4 linked regions of the Priestia megaterium genome follow. The protein of the gene in region 3 interacts with the protein of the main gene of each other region in a pairwise test. Links are inferred from orthologs where the notes say so. Each region holds a gene or a part of one and is shown on either strand. Other genes may lie near its edges. The genes, in order: hfq, yhbY, rho and nusG.

Evidence for each region.
Region 1: the proteins of rho (region 3) and hfq interact in binary tests that used the Escherichia coli proteins (3 or more experiments, as listed by UniProt). The link is inferred for Priestia megaterium from one-to-one orthologs.
Region 2: the proteins of rho (region 3) and yhbY interact in binary tests that used the Escherichia coli proteins (3 or more experiments, as listed by UniProt). The link is inferred for Priestia megaterium from one-to-one orthologs.
Region 4: the proteins of rho (region 3) and nusG interact in binary tests that used the Escherichia coli proteins (3 or more experiments, as listed by UniProt). The link is inferred for Priestia megaterium from one-to-one orthologs.

What each region holds. Positions count from the first base shown.
Region 1 is NZ_CP085442.1:4,020,176-4,024,959, forward strand. What follows is about bases 2,054-4,784. They hold hfq (RNA chaperone Hfq), read right to left. Parts: upstream 3,666-4,784; coding sequence 3,441-3,665; downstream 2,054-3,440. Other genes in these bases: LIS78_RS20915 (trimeric intracellular cation channel family protein), read left to right, coding at 2,054-2,264; spoVK (stage V sporulation protein K), read right to left, coding at 2,297-3,253; miaA (tRNA (adenosine(37)-N6)-dimethylallyltransferase MiaA), read right to left, coding at 3,698-4,648; mutL (DNA mismatch repair endonuclease MutL), read right to left, coding at 4,749-4,784. Also shown: LIS78_RS20905 (methionine gamma-lyase family protein), read right to left, coding at 1-98; GTPase HflX, read right to left, coding at 113-1,375; more of LIS78_RS20915, read left to right, coding at 1,653-2,053. UniProt on the Escherichia coli protein: RNA chaperone that binds small regulatory RNA (sRNAs) and mRNAs to facilitate mRNA translational regulation in response to envelope stress, environmental stress and changes in metabolite concentrations.
Region 2 is NZ_CP085442.1:4,464,615-4,469,330, reverse strand. The notes cover bases 611-3,273. They hold yhbY (ribosome assembly RNA-binding protein YhbY), read left to right. Parts: upstream 611-1,623; coding sequence 1,624-1,923; downstream 1,924-3,273. Other genes in these bases: rsfS (ribosome silencing factor), read left to right, coding at 3,108-3,273; yqeK (bis(5'-nucleosyl)-tetraphosphatase (symmetrical) YqeK), read left to right, coding at 2,543-3,115; LIS78_RS23215 (nicotinate-nucleotide adenylyltransferase), read left to right, coding at 1,984-2,556; aroE (shikimate dehydrogenase), read left to right, coding at 766-1,605; yqeH (ribosome biogenesis GTPase YqeH), read left to right, coding at 611-746. In the rest of the region: more of yqeH, read left to right, coding at 1-610; more of rsfS, read left to right, coding at 3,274-3,461; LIS78_RS23200 (class I SAM-dependent DNA methyltransferase), read left to right, coding at 3,458-4,216; late competence protein ComER, read right to left, coding at 4,257-4,716.
Region 3 is NZ_CP085442.1:5,030,527-5,035,388, forward strand. The notes cover bases 658-3,466. They hold rho (transcription termination factor Rho), read right to left. Parts: upstream 2,795-3,466; coding sequence 1,520-2,794; downstream 658-1,519. Other genes in these bases: LIS78_RS26185 (thymidine kinase), read right to left, coding at 658-960; rpmE (50S ribosomal protein L31), read right to left, coding at 1,165-1,365; murA (UDP-N-acetylglucosamine 1-carboxyvinyltransferase), read right to left, coding at 3,320-3,466. In the rest of the region: prfA (peptide chain release factor 1), read right to left, coding at 1-207; more of LIS78_RS26185, read right to left, coding at 346-657; more of murA, read right to left, coding at 3,467-4,606; fsa (fructose-6-phosphate aldolase), read right to left, coding at 4,814-4,862. UniProt on the Escherichia coli protein: Facilitates transcription termination by a mechanism that involves Rho binding to the nascent RNA, activation of Rho's RNA-dependent ATPase activity, and release of the mRNA from the DNA template.
Region 4 is NZ_CP085442.1:109,114-114,018, reverse strand. Bases 661-3,512 are described here. They hold nusG (transcription termination/antitermination protein NusG), read right to left. Parts: upstream 2,428-3,512; coding sequence 1,894-2,427; downstream 661-1,893. Other genes in these bases: sigH (RNA polymerase sporulation sigma factor SigH), read right to left, coding at 3,087-3,512; rpmG (50S ribosomal protein L33), read right to left, coding at 2,856-3,005; secE (preprotein translocase subunit SecE), read right to left, coding at 2,623-2,802; rplK (50S ribosomal protein L11), read right to left, coding at 1,303-1,728; rplA (50S ribosomal protein L1), read right to left, coding at 661-1,192. Outside these bases: rplJ (50S ribosomal protein L10), read right to left, coding at 1-247; more of rplA, read right to left, coding at 497-660; more of sigH, read right to left, coding at 3,513-3,737; LIS78_RS00585 (NYN domain-containing protein), read right to left, coding at 3,806-4,315; 23S rRNA (guanosine(2251)-2'-O)-methyltransferase RlmB, read right to left, coding at 4,318-4,905. UniProt on the Escherichia coli protein: Part of the processive rRNA transcription and antitermination complex (rrnTAC). The complex forms an RNA-chaperone ring around the RNA exit tunnel of RNA polymerase (RNAP).

The sequences.
Region 1 (4,784 bases), 1.0 Mb from region 3 along the record:
ATGCGCTCGTCAATTTTCTCATGTACGGGCTTAATTTGTTTTTCTACTTTTGCAGCAAGTTCCCGAATGCGTGCCCCGTTTTTTAACTGATCAAACATCATTTCTTTGTTCCTCAACTTTCTTCAAGCGTTTGTAGCTTTTTGTAAAGGGGATGCTCTTTTGCAATATACCCTTTGCACTGATACTTCTCAGTTTCTTCATTGAATTTTAACGACTCAAGAATAGAGACCGTTTTTAGTTCAGCGAGCATTTTTCCTTCATAAGCCGGCAGCAGCACATGAAAAAACGCCATTTCTTTTTTCATTTCTTCTTGAATTCTTTCCCCAAGCTTCACTAAATCAGTAGCTTTAAAAGCGCTCATTGATAACGATGTCGAAGCGGATGGGACAAATAGTTCATGTTGCATATCTTCTTTATTGTAAACTGTCAGCATCGGAATGTCCGTTACGTTCAGCTCTTCTAGTAAGCGATGCACTGTTTTTTCGTGGTTGTTGTAATCTGGATTAGATGAATCTACCACGTGCAGAACAAGATCAGCTTCGGTTACTTCTTCAAGTGTTGAACGGAACGCGGCTACTAACGTTGTTGGAAGATCTTGAATAAATCCAACCGTATCAGTTAACAGAGCCGTTAATCCTGACGGAAGCGTATACTGTCTTGTCGTTGGATCAAGAGTTGCAAACAGCTGATTTTCTTCAAAAATACCAGCTTCTGTTAAGCGGTTAAAGATCGTCGATTTACCAGCGTTCGTATAGCCCACAATCGCAATTTGATAGACATGATTACGCTTACGTCTTTCTCGATAACGTTCGCGGTGACTTACCACTGTCTTTAACTGACGCTTAATTTCATCAATTTTGCGGCGAATATGTCTGCGGTCACTTTCAAGTTTCGTTTCACCAGGACCTCTTGTTCCAATTCCGCCTCCAAGACGTGACAAAGCGGTACCTTGTCCTACTAACCTAGGTAGCAGATAATTTAATTGAGCAAGTTCCACCTGCATTTTTCCTTCTCGCGTTTGAGCACGCTGTGCGAAGATATCCAAAATCAGCTGCGTGCGGTCAATAATACGCGCAGATAACCCTGCCGACAAATTGCGGATTTGACTGGGTGACAATTCATCATTAAATACAATTAAATCAGGATCTAACTCTTCTTCAAGAGCCACAAGTTCTTCTACTTTCCCTTTTCCAATATAAGTAGCTGGATGAATGCGATCGCGCTTTTGTGTTAACCTTACCAGCACTTCACCTTTTGCAGTCTCAGTTAAAGATGCTAGCTCATCCATTGAATATTCAAAACGTTCGTCATCGTCATGAAGCTGACATCCGACTAAAATTACGCGTTCAAGTTCAGTATTCATTTCTGCTGTCAAAGATTTTTCCTTCCCTTACTATTAAATTGACAAATCATTCATATCATATCAAAAAAATGTCCATTTCTCCATCTTTGCAAAAGAGACAGAATACATTGTCTTTTACTAGTTTAACACCCTTTTTAAAATCTATAAAACGATGATTAAAAAAACATTGAAATATCACGAAATTCTGTATACAATTTGAATTGATTTACTTATCGAAATTTGAATCAGGCTACCTGATTTTAAAATAATAGTCGCTACTTGGTGAAAACAGAATAAAGGGGATAGCATCATGACTTGGGACGTACTTAGCATTATTGGAACGATTGCCTTTGCAATCAGCGGAGCTTTCATTGCCATGGAAGAGGAATATGATATTTTAGGTGTTTACATACTGGGAATCGTAACGGCTTTTGGCGGAGGAGCCATTCGAAACCTGCTTATCGGTGTACCGGTGTCTGCCCTTTGGGAACAAGGACTCTTTTTTCAGATTGCTTTATTATCTATCACTGCCACTTTTTTATTTCCAAACAATATCTTAAAACATTGGAAGCGATGGGGAAACTTTTCAGACGCCATTGGCCTTGCAGCATTCGCGATTCAAGGAGCGCTTTATGCCACTCATATGAACCATCCGCTTAGCGCGGTTATTGTAGCTGCGGTCTTAACAGGAAGCGGCGGGGGTATTATTCGAGATTTATTAGCACGTCGAAAGCCTACTGTTCTTAAAGATGAAATTTATGCGGTATGGGCGATTATCGCAGGATTTAGCGTAGGACTGCATATTACAAACACGCCTGTAGAACTTTATACGTTATTTATCTTACTTGTAGGTCTTCGGATGTGTTCATATATTTACAAATGGCGCCTGCCGATCAAAACGATTCGACAACCAAATATGTAGAAAAAAAGCCTTTCGTGACGAAAGGCTTTTTTTTACAGCTGAATATCGCTTGACGTTAAAGTGAGAAGCTCATTGCGCTCATAGCTTTCTTCTTCTAAAAGCCTCATGGATTGAGTACGTATGGAACGTTCGATAATGTTTCGTACATATCTACCGTTACTAAAATCCCTAGGCGTCTGATTGTACTTCACGTCCATGAAATGATCTTTTAGCTTTTTATAGGCCTCTGTACTAAACTGATACTGCCTATCATTCATCATGTGACCCGCAATGTCCATCAGTTCATTCACATCATAATCCGGAAAATCAAAAATAAACGGAAACCTAGAGCGCAGTCCTGGATTAAGACTTAAGAAATTTTCCATTTCTCTTGGATAACCAGCTAAAATCAATACAAACTTATCATTTGAATCTTCCATATGTTTGACCAATGTATCAATCGCTTCTTTTCCAAAATCTTTTTCTCCCCCTCTTGCAAGAGAATAAGCCTCATCGATAAATAAAATACCTCCAAGCGCTTTTTTTACAAGATCTCTCGTTTTCTGAGCGGTATGACCAATGTATTCTCCAACTAAATCTGCCCGCTCTGCTTCAATTAAATGTCCTTTAGACAAGATGTTCATATTCAAAAATAATTTACCTAGCAGGCGGGCTACCGTCGTTTTCCCTGTTCCTGGATTCCCTTTAAACATCATATGCAGCGCCTGCTTTCCCGCTTTTAAGCCCTGTTCCTCTCTTTTTTTGTTAATATATAACCACGCATATATTTCTTTTATCATTTTTTTCAATTCTTCCATTCCAACCAGTCCGCTCATTTCTCGTTCAATTTCCCGAAGCGGCTCATGATTTATCACAGCTTTTTTGGCAGGACGCGGAATTGATGTCGTATACGATTTTTCCTTTTTTGTTTCATTATTTAAAATGATATTAATTTGCCCATTATTTTTAAGAGTTATCGGCTGCTCCACCATGTTCACCTCTCGTTTCATCCCACTTCTCTGTATCGCATAGCTGCATGCGATGAACGATACGAAGACAATGATCTCTTATTACCGAAGAAATAATCGTCTATTATAAGGTTTATGTTCGATGAGTAAAAACAATGTTAAGAAACTTTTTTAAGCCTTTATTTGCATAAAAAAAGCATCCGATTATGCGGATGCTTCTCTTTAATCTCTATTCAAGTTCTACTGTAATATTTTTATTTGGTACAAATGTCGAAATAGCATGTTTATAAATCAGCTGCTGTTTTCCTTCAGATTCAATTAACACAGTAAAGTTATCAAATCCTTTAATTAGTCCTCTTAATTGAAAACCATTTAAAAGAAATACCGTCACATAGATATTTTCTTTACGTAATTGATTTAAAAATTGGTCTTGAATATTAACTGATTGTTTCATTATTCGGCCTCCTCGTTTCTCTATCTGTTTACTTAATTCGCTTCTTTCTTCAGCTTTCCTGCAATATATGTAAAAATTTCAGCAAACTTTTCGGGAAATTTGTCAACTTCCATCTCTATCCATTTTACAGGCATTTTATTTCGAAACCACGTTAACTGACGCTTTGCATATCTGCGGGAATTTTGTTTCAACTGTTCAACAGCTTCTTCGAGCGTACAGCGTCCTTCAAAATAAGCATACAGCTCTTTGTAGCCGATAGCTTGAATTGATTGTACATCATGCAGACCACTTTCGTACAATGATTTGACTTCATCAAGCAGTCCAGCCTGCATCATCATATCGACTCGGTGATTAATTCTCTCATATAATACGTCTCTATCCATTGTAAGTCCAATAATGCTTACGTCATATAATAACTCTTGCGACTGTTCTTTTGTATAGTCACTGAATTTTTTGCCCGTTACTTCATAAACTTCAAGCGCTCTGATTACACGGCGATGGTTATTTTTATGGATAGCAGCTGCACTGTCTGGGTCAATTTCTTTTAGCTTTTCATACAGGGGATCAATGCCATGAGCTTTAATAAATATTTCCATTCGTTCACGAACTTTTTCATCACTAGGAGTTTCTGTGAACTGATAATCATAAATAACGGATTGAATATAAAGACCCGTCCCTCCAACAATCATCGGCATTTTTCCTCTAGCATGAATATCATCGATTTGTTTTCTTACAATCTCTTGAAATTCTGCCACAGAAAACGATTCATCTGGCTCCTTAATATTGATCAGGTAATGGGGAATACCCTGCATCTCTTCTTCTGACACCTTCGCTGTTCCGATATCCATCCCTTTATAAATTTGCATTGAATCACCTGAAATAATCTCTCCGTCTAACTGTTTGGCAAGTTCAATGCTCAATTTTGTTTTACCAACCGCAGTTGGTCCAATAATGACAATAAGTTTTGGTTTCTCTCCCGTCATAACAACACTACTTTCATCTATAGGCATTCACATCATTCCATTTTATCCAAATGGCCATGATTTATTCAACAAAACGGCTAGCTGCAGCTAGCCGCATTGCCTACATCACTCGCTTAAACATTTTTTCCATTTCATA
Region 2 (4,716 bases), 570 kb from region 3 along the record:
ATTGGATGAAGCGAGAAGCGAAAGAGCTTGGGCTAAAATCAGTGGATGTGTTCCTCATGAGCGCACAAAAAGGACAAGGAATTCGAGAAATTGCCGAAGCCATTGAACATTATCGCGAAGGTAAAGATGTATATGTTGTGGGATGTACAAACGTTGGTAAATCAACATTTATTAATGCCATTATTAAAGAAGTAACGGGAGAAAAAGATATTATTACTACATCTCAATATCCCGGCACAACGCTGGATATGATTGATATCCCGCTTGATAACGGCGCGTCTTTATATGATACGCCTGGCATTATTAATCACCACCAAATGGCTCACTATGTAGATAAACGAGACTTAAAGCTGATTTCTCCTAAAAAAGAAATAAAGCCGAAGGTTTATCAGCTAAATGAAGGGCAAACGTTATACTTTGGAGGACTGGCGCGCTTAGATTATGTACAGGGAGGCCGCAAGTCATTAACATGTTATGTATCGAATGATTTGCATATCCATCGTACGAAGCTTGAAAAAGCAGATGAGTTGTATGAAAAGCAAGCAGGTGAACTGCTTCAGCCGCCGCGCCCAGAGCAAATGGATGAGTTTCCTGAACTCGTTGCACATGAATTTACAATAAAAAATGAAAAAACCGATATTGTTTTTTCAGGGCTTGGCTGGGTGACGGTTAATGAAGCAGGTTCAAAAGTTGTGGCCCATGCACCAAAAGGAGTCGGCGTATTTGTGCGCGATTCTTTAATTTAAACAAAAAGGGGAAAAAATCTTGAGTACATTATATGGTCTAGTTGGTTATCCGCTTGGGCATTCACTATCGCCATTGATGCAAAATGATGCCTTTAAACGTCTGGATATGAACGCTCATTATGAAGCTTTTCCAATTGAACCTGTTCATTTTGAGTCAGCCATTGGAGAGCTAAAAAATAAAAACATTCAAGGATTTAATGTCACGATTCCTTATAAAGTTGATATTATGAATCATTTGGATGAAGTCGATCCATTAGCAAAGGCAATTGGTGCTGTAAATACAGTTGTTAATCAAGATGGCCGTTATATTGGATACAATACCGACGGAGAGGGATATGTGACTTCTTTACTAAAAGCAGTAGAAGGCAGCTTATCCCAAAAAAGAATTTTAATTATTGGAGCTGGAGGAGCTGCCAAAGCTATTTTTTATACAATTGCAGCTCAGCACGCTCCCGAGGTAATTGCGATATGCAATCGTACCGTCGAAAAAGCAGCTGTATTAGCTAATGAGCTGCCTTTTTCGACGAAAACGGCGGCGATGTCTATTTCTGATGCGGAAAAACAATTAGATACATTCGATATTATTATTAATACCACTTCAGTGGGGATGTATCCTAACGTTGATGAGCTGCCTTTAGCACTTACTTTATTGCAAAAAGAAGCGGTAGTCAGCGATATTATTTACAACCCTTTAAAAACAAAGCTTTTAAAAGAGGCTGAAGCAAAAGGGGCAGGCACTCATAATGGTGTCGGTATGTTCGTGCTGCAAGGTGCACTTGCATTTGAAAAGTGGACGAACGTTCGTCCTGACGAAGAGGCAATGGAACACATTGTCCTTTCAACACTAACTAAGAGATAAGATACAGCGGAGGTTTTTATGTTAACAGGTAAACAAAAACGTTTTTTACGTTCAAAAGCACATCATTTAAATCCAATTTTCCAAGTAGGAAAAGGTGGAGTCAATGAAAATATGATTGGTCAAATTGCTGATGCATTAGAAGCAAGAGAATTATTAAAAGTAAGCATTCTGCAAAACTGTGACGAAGATCGTGACACGGTTGCTGCTCGATTAACAAAAGGAACAAAAGCAGAGCTTGTACAAGTGATTGGAAATACAATTGTTTTATATAAAGAATCACGCGAAAATAAGCAGTTAATGCTTCCAAAAGTGAAATGAAATAGAGCGGGGAAACCCGCTCTATTTAATAATGAAGTAAATTAAAGGAGTCGGGGATTGTTGAAGAGTATTGGAATTTTAGGTGGAACATTCAACCCGCCTCATTTGGGGCATTTAATGATGGCAAATGAGGTTTTGCATGCCTTGAAATTAGATGAGATATGGTTCATGCCGTCGTACATTCCACCTCATAAAACAATCAAAGAGCCTATTGAGCCATATCATCGTTTACAGATGCTAAAGCTAGCTATTGAAGAACATGATCAATTTACTCTGCAGCCGATTGAATTTGAGCGCAAAGAGCCTTCATATACATATGATACGATGAGAATACTAACAGAGAAATATCCAACGTATCAGTTTCATTTCATCATTGGTGCTGATATGGTAGAATATTTGCCGAAGTGGTATGAAATTGATGAATTAGTCAATTTGGTTACATTTGTAGGTGTAAAGCGCCCGGGGTATACCATTACGTCCCCTTACCCGATAAAAGAAGTAGAAGTTCCACAGTTTGATGTCTCCTCTTCCTTTATTCGCGAACGAGTAGTAAAGAAAGAAACCATTCGTTATTTTATACCTGCTGGTGTTAAACAATATATCGAGGAGAATCAATTATATGAATCGAACTGAGGCATTAGAAATCGTAAAGAAACAGTTAACAGAACGTCGTTATATTCATACTGTTGGGGTAATGGAAACAGCAATTGAATTAGCTAAGCGTTTTGAAGCAGACGAAAAAAAAGCAGAACTGGCTGCTATTTTTCATGACTACGCCAAGTTTCGTCCAAAGGAAGAGATGAAGCAAATTATTATTGATCAAAACATGAATCCTTCTTTATTGGAATACAATACCGAATTATGGCATGCTCCAGTAGGCGCGTTTTTAGTTAGAAATGAAGTAGGGATTACGGATAAGGAAGTATTGGATGCAATTGCTTACCATACATCTGGAAGACCTGGCATGACGTTACTTGAAAAAATTGTGTACGTTGCTGATTACATTGAACCTGGAAGGAGATTTCTAGGTGTTGATGAAGTGCGGGAGTTAGCTAAAACCGACTTAAATGCAGCACTTATTCAATCACTAAAAAACACCATTTCTTTTTTAATGACTAAACATCAGGCCGTTTATCCCGATACGATGATGACATATAATGATTTAATCTTAGGAGGTCAAACACATGACTGAACGTGAATTGCTATCTCTTGTTGTAGAAGCAGCAGACGATAAAAAAGCAATCGATATCGTAGCGTTAAATATGGAAGGAATCTCACTTGTGGCAGATTATTTTGTTATTTGTCACGGTAACTCAGATAAACAAGTGCAGGCAATCGCTCGTGAAATTAAAGAAAAAGCACACGAACAAGGCGTTTCTGTGAAGCGTTTAGAAGGATTTGAGCAGGCTAAGTGGGTTCTTGTTGATCTTGGAGATGTTGTGGTTCACATTTTCCATAAAGATGAGCGCGGATATTATAACTTAGAACGCTTATGGGGAGATGCACCATTTGTAAGTTCAGAAGAGCTACAGCTATGAGCAGGTACGGAGAATTTGCCTACGTATATGATCAGCTAATGGCAGACGTTCCGTATGACGATTGGGCTGAATTTTTTAATCAGCAGGTGGCAAAAGCGAAAACAAAGCCTGACAGTATATTAGACCTTGCCTGCGGCACGGGAGAACTCTCCGTTCGATTTGCAAAAGAAGGTTTCTCCGTAGTAGGCGTTGATTTGTCTGATGATATGCTTATGGTAGCTCAAGAAAAGGCAGCAGAAGCAGGGGTAACGCTATCTCTTTTTCAACAAAACATGGCGGAACTTGAGTTATTGAAAGAGTTTGACTGTGTAGTAATTTTTTGTGATTCTTTGAACTATTTGCAAAGTGATAAAGAAGTTCAAGAAACCATTCAACGTGTATATAAGCACTTAAAACCAGGTGGACTCTTTATATTTGATGTTCATTCGGTGCATAAGATGCAGCATGTATTTGGAAATCAATCTTTTTCTTACGTAGATGAAGACGTGTCATATATTTGGAATTGCGCCTATAATGATGCAGATATCCGCGTAGAGCATGATATTACGTTTTTTGCTTATGATGAAGAAATCGATGCATATCATCGCTTTGATGAGGTGCATGCTCAGCGCACTTGGTCGATTGACCATTATCAATCATGGCTGAGCGAAGCTGGTTTTATAAATATAGAAGTAAGTGCAGATTTCAAAATGAGTGAGCCTACTTCAAACAGTGAGCGCATCTTTTTCTCTGCGCAAAAAAAAGAAGCCGAGTAGAGGCTTCTTTTTTTGTTTCAAAGCAGGATTTCTACAGAAATTATGGAATAAGACTATCAAACTGATTGTGAACAAGCTCAATGTCTTCGTCAAATTTTTCATGTGTTTTTTGAAATACGTGCACAAACATTTCTCCGAGTTCAGCTTCTAAAACTTTAATACCTTCTCCAGTTACACCACCTTTTACGCATACTTTATCCTGTAGGGTAGGAAGCGTAAATATTTCTTTTTCCAACAGTTTTCCCATTCCAATAATCATATCACTGGCCATGACGGTAGCTTCTTCTTCAGAAATATTTGTTTCTTGAACTGCTGCATCAATAAAGCGTTGAAGCAAAAAGCTGAAGAATGCAGGACCGCAGCTTACGATATCAGATGATACGCGCGTAATCGTTTGATCAATGGCCACAGGCTTTGACATAGATGAAAATAATTCATGTAAATAATTTTGGTAAAAAGGCGTACATCTTTCTCCAAACGTGAAAAGAGAAACACCTGCT
Region 3 (4,862 bases):
AAGCTTATCTTCAAGCATCGTTTTCGCTTCTGATAACTGCTCTTTTACATCTTTGTATTCCTGATAAGCGGCTACCGTTTGTTGTATATCTGATTGTTCCTTCGAATATTCTCTCAACTTAGAGGGGTTGTTTACGATCTCAGGGTCACTCAGAAGTTCGTTTAACTTCTCATAGCGCGCCTCTACCGCTTCTAAACGATCAAACACGTCATTCACCTCATTCTTTATCCATAACATTGTAATTATAGTATAGCTTTAAAATAGAGTCAAAACCTTGTTAATACACGTATATGAACAAAAAAACAGAACTGCGCGTTCTGTTTTTATCATCATAAAATTCTTGCTTTATTTTTCGACCATTTCGCTTGAGTCCACAGACACAGCTTGTCCTTTAGACTTTTGCACAACGTGGCAATGACGACATCTTGGTTCGTACGATTCAGACGCACCGACTAAAATAATAGGGTCGTCATAAGAAGCAGGCTCACCGTTAATCAAACGCTGCGTACGGCTCGCAGGAGAGCCACATGAAGCGCACACGGCCTGTAGCTTTGTTACCGATTCTGCAATAGCCATTAACTGCGGCATTTGTCCAAAAGGTTCACCTTTGAAGTCTTGGTCTAACCCTGCTACAATCACACGAAAGCCTTGATCTGCTAAAGATTGAACAATTTCTAAAATATCTGTGTCAAAAAACTGTACTTCGTCTATCGCTACTACGTCTGTCTCTTCATTTACTCGCTTTAAAATATCGCGCGATGCCGAGATTGAATAAGCCATAACAGATGTACCATTATGCGAAACGACAGCTTCTTCGCTATATCGATTATCAATTGCAGGCTTGAACACTTGTGCCTTTTGTTTAGCAAACTGCGTACGGCGCACACGTCGAATCAACTCTTCTGATTTCCCTGAAAACATACTGCCACAAATTACTTCTATCCAACCACTTTGTTTCATTACGTACACCACTGCGGGACTCTCCCTTCTTCTCGTTCCGTTTCTGAGCGAACCGCTACTAACTTAATCTACGTCTTCTATGTAGATCTTATTCCTATGATAAAGTACCCACTTTTTTATCAAGCAGACACTGTTTTTCTACTTTTATAAGCAAAAAAACAGGCAAGAAGTTAAGCTACTTGCCTGTTTGTTTCGACAATTTGATTATTTAAGACCGTATTTTTTGTTGAAGCGATCAACACGGCCACCAGCTTCAGCGAATTTTTGACGACCAGTGTAGAATGGGTGACATTCAGAACAAGTCTCAACGCGGATCTCTTCTTTTACAGAACCACTTTCAAATTCGTTTCCGCAAGTACATTTAACCATAACTGTTTTATAGTTTGGATGAATTCCTGTTTTCATTCGTTTCATCTCCTTCCGCCCTGAATCATTCTGAAACAGAGTTTATTGATAAAGATAGTGATGAAATAATAACTATTTCACTGTGTACTTTATCAACACACATGATGAAATTATAACAAGGGTTGTATGCTTTTGCAACCACATGTTTTATAACTTATCGTTTATTTGCTAGAAGTGTTTTTTTCTCTTCCGTTAACATCGAAAAGAACTCTTCATTTGTCTTTGTTTGACGTAAACGTTTTAAGAATTTTTCTGCAAAATCAGGAGCATCTGCCATTGATTTACGAATTGCCCATAAGTGGTCTAAATGCTCTTTTGGAATTAACAGCTCTTCTTTACGTGTGCCTGAGCGACGAATGTCAATCGCAGGGAAGATACGTTTTTCAGCTAGTGAACGATCTAGATGCAGTTCCATGTTACCTGTACCTTTAAATTCTTCATAAATAACATCATCCATACGAGAGCCTGTATCAATTAAGGCTGTTGCTAGAATGGTTAAGCTGCCTCCATCTTCAATGTTACGAGCAGCTCCAAAGAATCGTTTTGGACGGTGAAAAGCAGCCGGGTCAATACCCCCTGATAGTGTACGACCGCTCGGTGGAATAACTAAGTTATAAGCACGAGCAAGTCTTGTGATGCTATCCATCAAAATGACAACATCTTTTTTGTGTTCGACTAATCTCATCGCACGTTCAAGGACAAGTTCCGCTACTTTAATGTGGTTTTCTGGCACTTCGTCAAATGTAGAACTTACAACATCACCGTCAACCGAACGCTCAATGTCCGTCACTTCCTCAGGACGCTCATCAATAAGAAGGACAATCAATTCTGCATCAGGATGATTCGTTGTAATGCTATTGGCAATTTCTTTTAACAGCATCGTTTTACCTGCTTTTGGCGGCGCGACAATTAGTCCCCTTTGCCCAAACCCAATCGGTGAAATCAAGTCAATAATACGCGTAGAGAAACTTCTTGGCTGAGTTTCCAGCAGCATTTGCTCATTTGGATAAATCGGCGTTAGCGCTGGAAAATGCACGCGATCTTTTGACGTTTCTGGATCTTCTCCGTTTACTGCTTCTACATGTAATAATCCGTAGTAGCGCTCATTTTCTTTTGGAGGACGAACTTTCCCCGATACCTTGTCTCCATTACGCAGATCGAAGCGACGAATTTGTGAAGCTGAGATATAAATATCTTCTGAACTCGGTGAATAGTTAATTGGTCGTAAGAAACCGAATCCTTCTGACTGAATAATTTCAAGAACGCCTTCCATAAATAAAAGCCCATCTTGTTCAGCTTGAGCCTTTAAAATAGCAAAGACAAGTTCTTTTTTCGTTAATTTACTATAGTACGAAACTTTATACTCACGAGCATGTTCATATAGCTCTTTTAATTTCATATTTTCTAAACTGGATAATGTTAAGTTCATTAGGACACCACGCTTTATAATGAATAATTTTTAACCGTTCCTCCCATATTAAATTCAAATATAAAATTGAGAGATGATATGGATGGAATAAATCTGTGAAAATGGAGAATATAACCTTTGAAGTATAATAAGTAGAATCAATTGATTAACTATACACTTTTAGAAGAATAATTCCGACATAAAACCATTTATATTATCTTGATAAATTTAACGTAGCAATTTATATTCTAACCTTTTTCTATCTTTTTAATCAATCTTTTTTTACTTTAGAAGATGAATAAAAAAAAGGAAATTTAATAGCTTACGAGAAGCGAGGAAAACCTTTTCATAATTTCACATTAAAGGAAATAAACTGGACGTTAAAATAAGAAGTGAAATTTATCTTTTAGCTTCCCTTTTTATCTATTTACCCTATTCATAAATATATAAGCTACACAGACATAGAAGAACGCTCCTACGCCTGTGTAGCTTATTAAAAAGCTCATTTCTAAACTTTGCTTTCATGACTGTGGCACCGATTTGCCTCTATGAATTTTGAAATTGCTCAATTTCCTCTTGAGTCATCTCTTCACGCCAAATCATTGCCCCTAAATCCGATAGCTTGTCTACTAAATGACTGTAACCTCGGTCAATGTGCTCTAAACCCGTTACCTCTGTAATCCCTTTGGCCATTAAGCCAGCGGTTACGAGAGCTGCTCCTGCTCGTAAGTCCGACGCTTTCACACGTGCACCTTGTAAGTGAATGGGACCATTAATAATAGCAGAACGTCCTTCTACCTTAACAGATGCATTCATTCGTCTCAGCTCGTCAATATGCTTAAACCTTGCACCGTAAATTGTATCCGTCACAACGCTTGTACCAGACGCTCTTGTTAGAAGCGTCGTAAATGGCTGCTGTAAATCAGTGGGAAAACCTGGATATACTAGCGTCTTAATATCTACGGGCTTCAATAGTTGACGAGTCGCTACAAGAATCTGATCTGAGCTTGTTTCGATATGAATACCCATCTCACGCATTTTAGCCGTTAATGACTCCAAATGCTGGGGGATGACGTTGTCAACAATAACTTCTTTCCCCATACTCGCTCCCATGATCATATATGTGCCTGCTTCAATTCGGTCTGGAATGATGGAATGACGGCACCCTTTTAATTGATCTACTCCATCAATTCGAATAACATCCGTACCTGCACCTTTAATACGGGCACCCATACTTGTCAGTAACGTAGCTACATCAATAATTTCAGGCTCTTTAGCAGCATTCTCAATAACGGTACGCCCTTTTGCTCTTACAGCAGCGAGCATAATATTGATTGTTGCTCCTACGCTAACAACGTCTAAATAAATTCGAGCACCAATCAGTTCATCAGCTCGAAGGTAAATAGCTCCTTGCTCATTTGTTACTTTAGCGCCAAGAGCTTCAAAGCCTTTAATGTGCTGATCGATTGGTCTAGGACCAAGGTAACAGCCTCCTGGAAGCCCAACTACCGCTTTTTTAAAGCGTCCCAACATTGCCCCCATTAAATAATAAGAAGCGCGTAATTTTTTTACTTTTCCGTTCGGTAAAGGCATTGCAACCATTCCGGATGGATCTACTGTTAATTCGTCGTTATCAATGGTTACTTTCCCACCAATTTCTTCAACTAAATCCCCTAATAACTGCACGTCTGAAATATCGGGCAGACCTTCAATTGTAACAGGTGACTCGGCTAAAATTGTTGCTGGAATAAGCGCAACGGCACTATTTTTAGCACCACTGACGCGGACGGATCCACTTAAGGTAAAGCCACCTTGTATTTTTAACTTTTCCATTTATAGCTCCCTTCTAGTGAAAGAAAGTTTCTCACCTAGTAATTGAGGAAAATTTTGGTACAAAGAATACCTAAAAGAATGGTTATTTTTCCTATTACCTACTAGTGTACACGAAAATGAAAAAATCATGTATAGTTTCGACAAGATAAAAGAAAAATATGGCATTCACCTGTCAGGATGGTAAATGCCACACAAATTTATACATGTTTAGACATTTCGTTTTTCCCAATCTGCTAAAAATTGGTCAATTCCTGCA
Region 4 (4,905 bases), 4.9 Mb from region 3 along the record:
CGATTGCATTTGGACCTACTAACGCATCATTAAGATCTGTTAGTTCAAGTTTTTCTACAGCACGGCGAGTTAAAGTGTTTTTGTAAACTTTGAACTCAATGCCTGCTTCACGTAATTGCTTACGAAGTTCAGTAACTTCAGCAACATTCAAACCACGGTAGTCAACGACAACTATTGAGTTACTCGCTTGAAGTTTTTCAGCAATTTCGTCTACGACTTGTTTCTTTTGTTCAATTACGTTGCTCATCTTTACACCTCCTGTAGATTTCCTTCCGTACACTCAGACAAGGTGCAATAAAAAACCTCCATGACAATAAAGACATGGAGGTGTAGTAAGCGAACCATAACGTTTCACTAATTTATCTCACACACCTCGGTAGGAAATTAAGCTTTGCAGCACCTACTGTCTACGGTACAAATGTTATTCTTTTTAACAACATTATCTATTATAATCAGGGACTTTCAAAAAGTCAACACCGATTTATTTCCAAATTTATTAAGCAGAGAATGAAGCAGTATCAACTTTGATACCAGGGCCCATTGTTGAAGTAACAGCTACGTTCTTCATGTATGTGCCTTTTGCTGCTGCCGGCTTAGCTTTTACCATAGTTTCGAAGATTGTAGTGAAGTTTTCAACTAACTTGCTCTCTTCGAAAGATACTTTACCAATTGGTACGTGGATGTTACCAGCTTTATCAACGCGGTATTCTACTTTACCAGCTTTGATTTCGTTAACTGCTTTTTGAACATCAAATGTTACTGTACCAGTTTTAGGGTTTGGCATTAAACCTTTAGGTCCTAATACACGACCAAGTTTACCAACTTCACCCATCATGTCTGGAGTAGCTACGATTACATCGAACTCGAACCAACCTTGTTGGATTTTGTTGATGTAGTCAGCATCGCCAACGTAGTCAGCGCCTGCAGCTTCAGCTTCTTTAGCTTTTTCGCCTTTAGCGAATACTAATACACGTTGAGTTTTACCTGTACCGTTTGGTAGTACTACTGCACCACGAATTTGTTGGTCAGCTTTCTTAGGGTCAACTCCTAAACGGAATGCTACTTCTACAGTTGCATCAAATTTAGTTGTGTTTGTTTTCTTTACTAATTCAATCGCTTCTTGTACTGAATAAGTTTGTGTACGATCTACAAGCTTAGCAGCTTCAACGTACTTTTTACCTTTTTTAGCCATTTTTGTTTCCTCCTTATGTGGTTTTAACGGAATAACCTCCCACTAATAAAGGTTGCGAGCATAGGAAAACTTCCATTTCTCGCAACCTTCTAACACCCAATCAAATGGAATTAGTCTTCAACTACGATTCCCATACTGCGCGCTGTACCTTCTACCATGCGCATTGCAGATTCAACGCTAGCAGCGTTTAAGTCAGGCATTTTAGTTTCAGCAATCTCACGCACTTTGTCACGCTTGACTGTTGCAACTTTATTACGGTTTGGTTCACCAGAACCAGACTCAATACCAGCCGCTTTCTTAAGTAGTACAGCAGCAGGTGGAGTTTTCGTAATAAATGTAAATGAACGGTCTTCAAATACCGTGATTTCAACAGGAATGATAAGACCAGCTTGATCAGCTGTGCGAGCGTTAAACTCCTTACAGAAACCCATGATATTAACACCGGCTTGACCTAATGCAGGACCAACTGGTGGCGCTGGATTTGCTTTACCTGCAGGAATTTGTAACTTAACAAGTTTAATTACTTTTTTAGCCACGAGACACACCTCCTTAAGTCCGTGATGTGGTAATAGGGCGATGCCCTCCCACTCAATGTTCTTTATATATAAAATAAAGAAATAGTTGTTTTAGTCTCTAGTTTTGAGACATACTGACTTATGAAATATTAACATTAAACTTCATGAATTGCAAGGTCTTACAGATTATATTTTTTCAATTTGTGTAAAGTCTAGCTCTACTGGCGTTTGTCTTCCGAACATATCCACATGAACCTTAACTTTACGTTTATCTGTATCGATTTCTTCAATGGTACCTTCGAAGTTTGCAAACGGACCTTCTTGAACTAATACTGTTTCTTTTAGTTCAAAGTCAAAGTCAGCATGCTTCTCGTCCATGCCCATTTGTTTTAAGATCATTTCTACTTCTTCTGGTAGAAGAGCAGTTGGCTTTGATCCAGAACCTGCTGAACCTACAAAGCCCGTAACGCCAGGTGTATTACGAACTACATACCATGAATCATCCGTCATGATGATTTCAACTAACACGTACCCTGGAAATACTTTTTTCTTTGTAATCTTTTCTTTGTTGTTCTTAATTTCTCTTTCTTCTTCTTCAGGAACAACAACGCGGAAAATTTTATCTTGCATACCCATTGTTTCTACGCGCTTTTCTAAATTTGTTTTTACTTTATTTTCATATCCAGAATAAGTATGGACTACATACCAATTTTTCTCCATTTCTGAGGACTATACGTCCTTCCCTCCCAGCTCACTATAAAATAAGATGTCCTAATCTATTGCACAGACAACGCACTAGGAAAATAGTTGACTCCTAGCACAATCATTCTTAAAGCAAATTAAAAAACCCGTCTCCGGGCTTTTCTGAAAAAAACATAATTTAGCTTTATTATACCATGATTTAAGTCAATTTATTCAAGGGATTAAACGAATAAGTGACGAAATTCCGTAATCAACTACTACAAAAAAGAGTGTCATAAATACAACTGTAGAAATAACAGTAATTGTATAACGAGTTAGCTCATTTTTTTTAGGCCAACTTACCTTCTTCATCTCACGCCCAACATCACGCAAGAAATTTCCTACACGGTTCATGTTTGTAACCTCCAATAAATTAAAAGGGGTATTAGTCTGTGCAGATTATTGATCTACTTTGTTTCACGATGAATCGTATGTGCGTTACACGTTTTGCAAAACTTCTTCATTTCTAAACGATCTTCGTTTTGCTGTGTGTTTTTCATAGTCGTATAGTTACGACTAGCGCATTGCACACACGCAAGTACAACTTTTTTACGCATAATGTCAACCACCTATAGAGTGATAATGTCTATAAAAAAGTATCACAGACTTTCTTAGCATGTCAATATGAGGATAGAAGGCTACATTGTGATTTCACGAATCTCGAGGTAGCGCTCTAATTTCCTCTTCACACGCTGAAGTGCATTATCGATGGATTTGACGTGGCGGTTTAACTCTTCTGAAATCTCTTGATAAGATTGACCATCTAAATAAAGAACGAGAACTTTTCGCTCAAGATCACTTAACAGTTCAGCCATCTTTAATTCAATATCATCAAACTTCTCTCGATTAATGAGCAACTCTTCTGGATTTGCTACTTTTGTCCCCGAAATAACATCCATTAAGGTTCGGTCGGACTCTTCATCATATATTGGCTTGTCCAATGATACATAAGAGTTTAATGGAATATGTTTTTGCCTTGTTGCGGTTTTAATAGCGGTAATAATTTGCCTCGTAATGCAAAGTTCAGCAAAAGCTTTAAACGAAGTTAGCTTATCTTCTCTAAAATCTCTAATTGCCTTATATAACCCTATCATACCTTCTTGTACAATATCTTCACGGTCTGCCCCAATTAAAAAATATGACCGCGCCTTTGCTCGCACAAAGTTTTTGTATTTATGAATCAAATACTCTAATGCGTCAATATCGCCTTTATGCACAAGATCGACAACTGTTTCATCCTCTTGTTGTTCGAAATGAGCATGCAGTTTTCTCCCATAATTATCGCCCATATCGATCCCCCCGACCGCACAGTAGATAGAAATATTATACAGTAGCTAATTCCGTACCGTCAATAACCTCACCGCTGTCCCCGGCGCCATTTTTCGAAAATTTCGGCTACTTGATTGGAAAGTTGAATGCGTGCCGCTGGCTTTTGATTTTGAATAGACTTCACATCAAGATTAATATGTTTCTCAATTTGCTCAATTTCGTTGTACAATTCTCGAGCAGAAATTCTAAGCGCACCTTGTCCAAAGATTGCCCACTGCTCCGTAAAATCAGATGTAGCAACATGAATCTGTGTCTTTACATTGTTTAGCTCTTGAGCCAGCTTTTCAATGTACTCATCCGCTGTTTCATTTTCTCTTGTAAATACAACGTCAACCTTATGATTTTTTGCCTTCTTTTCAATTCCTTCGACCATATGAGCATCGAAGACAATAATGACACGATAACCCATATATGCTTGATACTCTGCCATCTTTTCGATTAACAGGTCTCGAGCACCGGCTAAATCATTATCTCTAAGCTTTCTTAGGTCGGGCCACGCACCTATCATGTTATAACCATCCACCAGTAGAATATCCATTCTTATTCACCTAGAGGATGGCGTTTTCGGTAAACCTCATACATGAGAAGACTAGCTGCTACAGATGCATTTAACGATGTAACATGCCCAACCATCGGAAGCTGTACAAGGAAGTCGCATTTTTCACGAATCAAACGACTCATGCCTTTTCCTTCGCTTCCAATCACTAACGTAAGCGGCATACCTCCATCTAAGTTGCGGTAATCATCGCTTTCTTTCGCATCTGTTCCAACAATCCATACGCCTCGATCTTTTAATTCATCAATCGTCCTTGATAGGTTTGTTACCCTTGCTACGGGAACATGTTCAATTGCTCCTGTAGAGGCCTTAGCTACAGTGGCGGTTAATCCAACTGAACGGCGCTTTGGAATAATAATACCGTGTGCGCCAACGGCATCAGCTGTTCGCATAATAGAACCTAAATTATGGGGATCTTCAAGCTCATCTAACAGAAGAAAAAACGGACTTTCATTACGTTTTTCCGCTAAGTTAAATAAATCATCTAACTCTGCATACTGATAAGCAGCAACTTGTGCAGCTACTCCTTGATGAATACCGTCTACCATTTGCTCAATTTTCTTTTTCGGTAC